2 linked regions of the Massilia litorea genome follow. The protein of the gene in region 2 interacts with the protein of the main gene of each other region in a pairwise test. Links are inferred from orthologs where the notes say so. Each region holds a gene or a part of one and is shown on either strand. Other genes may lie near its edges.

Evidence for each region.
Region 1: the proteins of LPB04_RS07180 (region 2) and ndk interact in binary tests that used the Escherichia coli proteins (3 or more experiments, as listed by UniProt). The link is inferred for Massilia litorea from one-to-one orthologs.

What each region holds. Positions count from the first base shown.
Region 1 is NZ_CP062941.1:2,853,903-2,856,933, forward strand. Bases 112-2,826 are described here. They hold ndk (nucleoside-diphosphate kinase), read left to right. Parts: upstream 112-1,119; coding sequence 1,120-1,533; downstream 1,534-2,826. Other genes in these bases: LPB04_RS12720 (Bax inhibitor-1/YccA family protein), read right to left, coding at 175-864; rlmN (23S rRNA (adenine(2503)-C(2))-methyltransferase RlmN), read left to right, coding at 1,619-2,788; pilW (type IV pilus biogenesis/stability protein PilW), read left to right, coding at 2,785-2,826. Also shown: 23S rRNA (uracil(1939)-C(5))-methyltransferase RlmD, read left to right, coding at 1-12; more of pilW, read left to right, coding at 2,827-3,031. UniProt on the Escherichia coli protein: Major role in the synthesis of nucleoside triphosphates other than ATP. The ATP gamma phosphate is transferred to the NDP beta phosphate via a ping-pong mechanism, using a phosphorylated active-site intermediate.
Region 2 is NZ_CP062941.1:1,610,270-1,613,506, forward strand. What follows is about bases 31-2,951. They hold LPB04_RS07180 (5-formyltetrahydrofolate cyclo-ligase), read right to left. Parts: upstream 1,796-2,951; coding sequence 1,265-1,795; downstream 31-1,264. Other genes in these bases: LPB04_RS07175 (hypothetical protein), read right to left, coding at 31-1,034; LPB04_RS07185 (lytic transglycosylase domain-containing protein), read left to right, coding at 2,074-2,951. Also shown: more of LPB04_RS07175, read right to left, coding at 1-30; more of LPB04_RS07185, read left to right, coding at 2,952-3,237. UniProt on the Escherichia coli protein: Involved in the removal of 5-formyltetrahydrofolate.

The sequences.
Region 1 (3,031 bases), 1.2 Mb from region 2 along the record:
GAGCTGGCGTAATCGTAGGGTGGGCTCCGCCCACGCGGTGATACGCGCCGATTCCGTTATCGTGCTCGACGATCTCGCCGCCGCGTATCACCGCGTGGGCACAGAGTGCCCACCCTACGAAAAGCGCAAAAAAAGCCGACCCTCGGGTCGGCTTTTTTATTCAGGCAAACTCGCTCAGTCGCGGCTGCCGCCCGCAAAGCCCAGCAGGGCCAGCAGGTTGCTGAAGATGTTGTACACGTCGAGGTAGATCGCCAGCGTCGCCGAGATGTAGTTGGTCTCGCCGCCGTTCACGATGCGCTGCACGTCGTACAGGATGAAGGCCGAGAAGATGCCGATGGCCAGCACCGAGAACACGATGGACAGGGCCGACATCTGCAGGAAGATGTTGGCGACGCCCGCCAGCAGCAGCACGATCACGCCGGCGAACAGCCAGCTGCCCATGCCCGAGAAGTCGCGCTTGGTGGTGGTGGCGATGCTGGCCATCACGGCGAAGACGACCGCGGTACCGCCGAATGCCGTCATGATCAGCTGGCCGCCGTTGGTGTAGCCGAGCGTGTGGCGCAGCAGGGGCGTGAGCATCAGGCCCATGAAGAAGGTGAAGCCGAGCAGCACGAACACGCCGACCGCCGATTCCTTGGTCTTTTCGATCGCGAACATGAAGCCGAAGGCGATCAGCATGAAGATGACGAAGCCCATGCCGCCGCTCAGCATCGGCAGGCGCATGCTGACGCCGATGTAGGCGCCGAGCACCGTCGGCAGCATCGACAGCGCGAGCAGCCAGAAGGTGTTGCGCAGGACTTTGTTGCGCGTGACCTGGCCTACGGCCACGTCGTAAGCGGGTTGCTTTTGCAGGATGGGATTCATGTTGCCTCCGGTTGATAAAGATGTATTGCCACTCAAGCATAGCATGGCGCCGCGCGCGTATTGCCATCCTTAAGCGATCCCTAAGGAGACCGCCGGCGGCTGGTCACGTTGACAAGGCGGTTTTTCGCCGCCACTCTACCACTTCGGCCTCCACCGCCGCAATATCGGCTATATGGGGCGAGGTATGGTAAAATCAAAGGTTGATTGAGTTCTCTTCTTCTCGATTTAAACCTTTCTTTTTATTGGAGTTTTTACATGGCAATCGAACGCACCCTGTCGATCATCAAACCAGACGCAGTTGCAAAAAACGTGATCGGCCAGATCTACACCCGCTTCGAGCAAGCTGGCCTGAAGATCGTCGCGGCCCGTATGACCCAGCTGTCGCGCGAGCAGGCTGAAGGTTTCTACGCTGCCCACAAAGAGCGCGGCTTCTTCAAAGACCTGGTCGACTTCATGGTGTCGGGTCCTGTCATGATCCAGACCCTGGAAGGCGAGAACGCCGTCCTGAAGCACCGCGACCTGATGGGCGCGACCGATCCGAAGAAAGCTGAAAAAGGCACGATCCGCGCCGATTTCGCCGATTCGATCGATGCCAACGCCGTGCACGGTTCGGACGCTGTCGAAGCTGCCAAAGTCGAAATCGCCTACTTCTTCCCAGAACTGAAGTAATCGATTTTCTGTAGTACGCACCGCTCGCCTGATGCCCCAGGCCCGGCGAGCGGGGTTGCATCACTTTTTAGTATTTAGGAACAACATGACGACTCTCACCAACCTGCTGGACTTCGATCCCGCGCAACTCGTCGCTTACTGCGCCGAATTGGGTGAGAAGCCGTTTCGCGCTAAGCAGCTGCAGCGCTGGATCCACCAGTTCGGAGCCGCCAGCTTCGACGACATGACCGATCTGGCCAAGTCGCTGCGCGAAAAACTGAAAACCCGTGCCGAGGTGCGCGCACCCGGCATCATCAGCGACAACACCTCGAGCGACGGCACCCGCAAATGGCTGGTCGACGTCGGCAACGGCAATGCGGTCGAAACCGTGTTCATCCCGGAAGAAAACCGCGGCACGCTGTGCATCTCGACCCAGGCCGGCTGCGCCGTCAATTGCCGCTTCTGCTCGACCGGCAAGCAGGGTTTCAACCGCAACCTGACGGTGGCCGAGATCATCGGCCAGCTGTGGATGGCCGAGTTCGAACTGCGCCGTACCAAGGGCATCGAGCCGGGCCCGAAGGGCGAACGCCAGATCACCAACGTCGTGATGATGGGCATGGGCGAGCCGCTGCTGAACTACGAGCCGACCGTTACCGCCTTGAAGCTGATGCTCGACGATAACGCCTACGGCCTGTCGCGCCGCCGCGTGACCCTGTCGACCTCGGGCGTGGTGCCGAACATCGACAAGCTGTCCCAGGATTGCCCGGTGGCGCTGGCCGTCTCGCTGCACGCCTCGAACGATGCGCTGCGCGACATCCTGGTGCCGCTGAATAAAAAATATCCGCTGCGCGAACTGCTGGCGGCCTGCAAGCGCTATCTCGAATTCGCGCCGCGCGACTTCATCACCTTCGAGTACTGCATGCTCGACGGCTTCAACGACAGCGACGAGCATGCGCGCGAACTGATCGCGCTGGTGAACGATCCGGTGGTCGGCATCAACTGCAAGTTCAACCTGATCCCGTTCAACCCGTTCCCGGAGTCGGGCCTGTTCCGCTCAAAAAATCCGCGCATCAAGGCCTTTGCCCAGGTGCTGATGGACGCCGGCATCGTGACCACCGTGCGCAAGACGCGCGGCGACGACATCGACGCCGCCTGCGGCCAGCTCGCCGGCGAAGTGCAGGACCGCACCAAGGTCGCCCAGCGCATGGAAAAGATGGCGGAATACCAGAAGAAATTCGGCGCCGACTTCGGGCGCATCGTGGAGATTCCTTCTTGAACCAGGCTGTGCCAGGCCGGACGATCGGACGCCACTTCGCCGCTGCATGCGCGTTGTGCCTGCTCGCGGCCTGCGCCGGCACTGGCGCCGGCAGCGGCGGCGGCGAACTGAAGACCGCCTCCGACCAGACTGCCACCGAGAAGCGCGCCAACATCCGCCTGCAGCTGGCGGTCGGCTACTACCAGCAGGGCAAGTACGACATCGCCCTCGACGAAATCAAGCAGGCGATCAATGCCGATCCCG
Region 2 (3,237 bases):
TCGTTGCCGAAGGGCGCCATGGTGCCGCTCAGGTCAGCCTTGATGGCGTCCGCCGTCGAGCGGAACACATCGCCGTCGGCCAGGGCGTGCAGGTTGTTGCGCAGGCTGCCGAACAGCGCCTTGGTTGCGTCGAGTGGGGTGGTCCCGGTTGGCGGCGGTGGCGGCGGGGGCGTGACCGGGTCCGGAGCTGGCGGCGGCGTCACCGGGCCCGGAGGCGCTATCAGCACGGGAACGCCCACCACCTTGTCCTTGCCGGTGCGGTTGATGTTCTTGTCCTCGGCGACTGCCTGGACGGCATCGCGCAACTGCGCAAGGCGGGCCGGATCGAGGGCGGGCTGGCCATCCTTGACGATCACCGACGACGCCAGCCAGCTCACCACGCAGGCGATACGCTCGGCAGCGCTGCTCTGCGCGCAACCGGCGCTGGCGCTACTGCCCAGTTTCGAAATCGCGGCCAGCATCAGGCTCTGGTTCTTCTCCTCCTCGCTGGCGGCGGCGGCGGCGGCGCTGTTCGAATTGACCGGCTTGACCGTCTCGGGGTCGAAGCCGAGCAAGGTGCGCACGCGGGTTTTGGCTTGGGCGATGGCCTGCGGCGGCAGCTTGCCGTCGGCGGTCTCTGCCGTGCGCGCAACCATTTCGCTGAGGGGCGACACGCTGCCCTGATAAGGGCCGGCGGCATTGCCGGCCAGCGTCACCACGCTGCGCAACTTCATGCTGGTGGGGAGGGCGAGATCGGTGCCGCTCGCTTCGTCGGCCATCACGGCGCCTGGCGCCGCCACCACTTCGATCAGGAAATTCAGCACCGCTGCAGGAATCTGCAGTGTATAGGTGCCGTCCGGGCCCGTCGTCGCACTCGCCAGTGCCGCACCGCCGCGCGCGCCCTGCGCGTCGATGGCATACACGTTGACCCTGGCGCCCTTGATCAGGCCTTTGGCTGCGGTTCCCTGCACGGTGCGTTGGGCAACCGGCGCGTCGGGCACAGGCGCGCTGTAGCCGCCGCCTCCGCCGCCGCATCCGGCCAATGCCAACGCCAATACGAATACGCCCCTTTTGATTGCTGTTCCGGCAAATGTTTGCATGGTGATCCCTGTTGGTTTCCACTTCCGCGTAACGCGGCCCTGATACCCGCACTTATCTGTTGCAAAGATGCAAGTGTAGGGCGGGGACGGGCGGGATCGCCTTGGGGAAAATCAACAGGGAAGGGCAGGCTATGGTGGAAAAACGACAGGCCATGCCGATCGGGCAGCGATGGCGAAGGCGCGCTTCAAACCAGTTCCGTGTGCTCCGTAATCACCGTGTCGAGCGGGACATCGTGCTCATCCGCGGCGAATTGCGCCTGCTGGCACGCGTATGCGATGCCCAGCGTGAACGGGTGCGGCGGCGCGGCCAGCGTGCGGTCATAAAAGCCGCCGCCATAGCCGAGCCGGTAACCCTGTTCGTTGAAACCGAGGCAGGGCACGAGCAGCGCCGGCGGCCGCGCCACGGTGCGCAAGCCGGCCGGCACGGCGATGCCCATGGTGTCGACCTCCATCGCCTCGCCCGGCGTCCAGGCGGCAAACGCGAGCGCGGCGTGGCGTTTGAGCACGACCGGCAGGGCCAGCGCCGCGCCTTCTTGCGCCAGCCGGGCATAGGTCTCGCTCAGATCCGGCTCTCCGCTCAGGGGCCAGTAGACGGCCAGCAGGGGCGGGCGCGTGCGGCGCCACCAGGCCAGCACCTGGTCCCCGATGCGGCGGTCGCGCTCACGCTTGCCGGCGCCGTCGAGGCTGGCGCGCTCGGCCTTCAGATGGCGGCGCAAGGCAGTCTTGGCCGCCTTGGCGTCCCCGCCCGCGTCGTCGGCTGCGGGTGCGGCAACCGCTGTTTGTTGTTTTGGCGCATCTTTTTGCGCGGCCGCGCAGGTCGCTTCGCGGGCAGGGTCGCAGGCCTGTTCCCCACTCGCGGCAGGGGCGCCGACAGCAGGCCGCTCCCCCCCATCGGGCCCCGTTACGGCAGGCTTGTGTGCTGGTCGCGCAATGGATGCGCATGGTATTCTTGATTTGCCGGTCATGGTTCGATGAAGGGTTGTCATTCGTGTTTTTGCTTCCGAAGAATTTCTTAGCCGGCGCCGTCCTTGCCGCAGCCAGTGCCTCCGTCCTGGCCGAGGCGCCCCCGGCGACTGTGCCCACGGTGCCGCCGGTACCGGGCGCCACCAGCGTTCCTGCGGCGCCGGGCGCTGCGCCCGTCAACGAGGTTTCGCGCGCCGAGGACGACACTTTCCTGTTGCTGCGCGAAGCGGCGCGCCAGAACGACAGCGCGCGCGCCAATGCGCTCGCGTCGCGCCTGCCCAACTACGTACTGGCTTCCTACGTCGACTATTATCGTCTCAAACCGCGCCTGCGCGAGGCGAGCGCGGACGAAATCCGCGCCGTCCTGCTGCGCCACCAGGGCACGGCGGTCGCCGACCGCCTGCGCACCGACTGGCTGCTCGAACTCGGGCGTGCGCGCGACTGGAACAATTTTGACCGGGAATTGGCGCAAGCGGCGCGCAGCGACGACGTACAGGTACGCTGCTACGCCTTGCTGGCGCGCGCCGCGCACGGCGAACGGGTGGTCGACGAAGCGCGCACCTTGCTGGTCAATCCGCCGGCCTATGGCGAAGGCTGCGCGGCCCTGATGGCGCAACTGGCGCAGACCGGCCAGTTGAGCCAGGACGAACTGCTGGCGCAACTGCGCCTGGCGGGAGAGATGACGGCCACCGGCCCCTCGCGCCGCATCGCGCAGCTGGTGGGCGCGTCCGACACGCGCGCCGCGCAAGCGGTCGACGTGCCGGCGGTGGCCATGGCGCGCGGCATCGGCACCACCCGCGCCGAGCACGAAATCTACCTGGTCGCCCTGGGCCGCATGGCGAGAACGAGCCTGAAACTGGCCACCGTCGCCCTCGACAAGAACAGCAGCAAGCTGAGTAGCGAGGAGCGTGCGATCGGCTGGGCGAACGTGGCGCTGGCCGCCTCGCTCGTGCTGGCGCCGGAAGCCTACGAGTACTGGCAGCGTGCCGAAGGCGCGCCCCTGACCAATTTTCAGCGCGAATGGAAAGCCCGCATCGCCCTGCGCCGCGGCGACTGGAAGCAGGTCGCCGCCACCATCGACGCCATGCCTTCTCCCTTGCGCGACGAGTCCGGCTGGGTCTACTGGCTGGGCCGCGCCTACGCCCAGCAGGGCCGGCGCGAGGATGCCGACGCCCTGTACCGCCGCATCGCCACC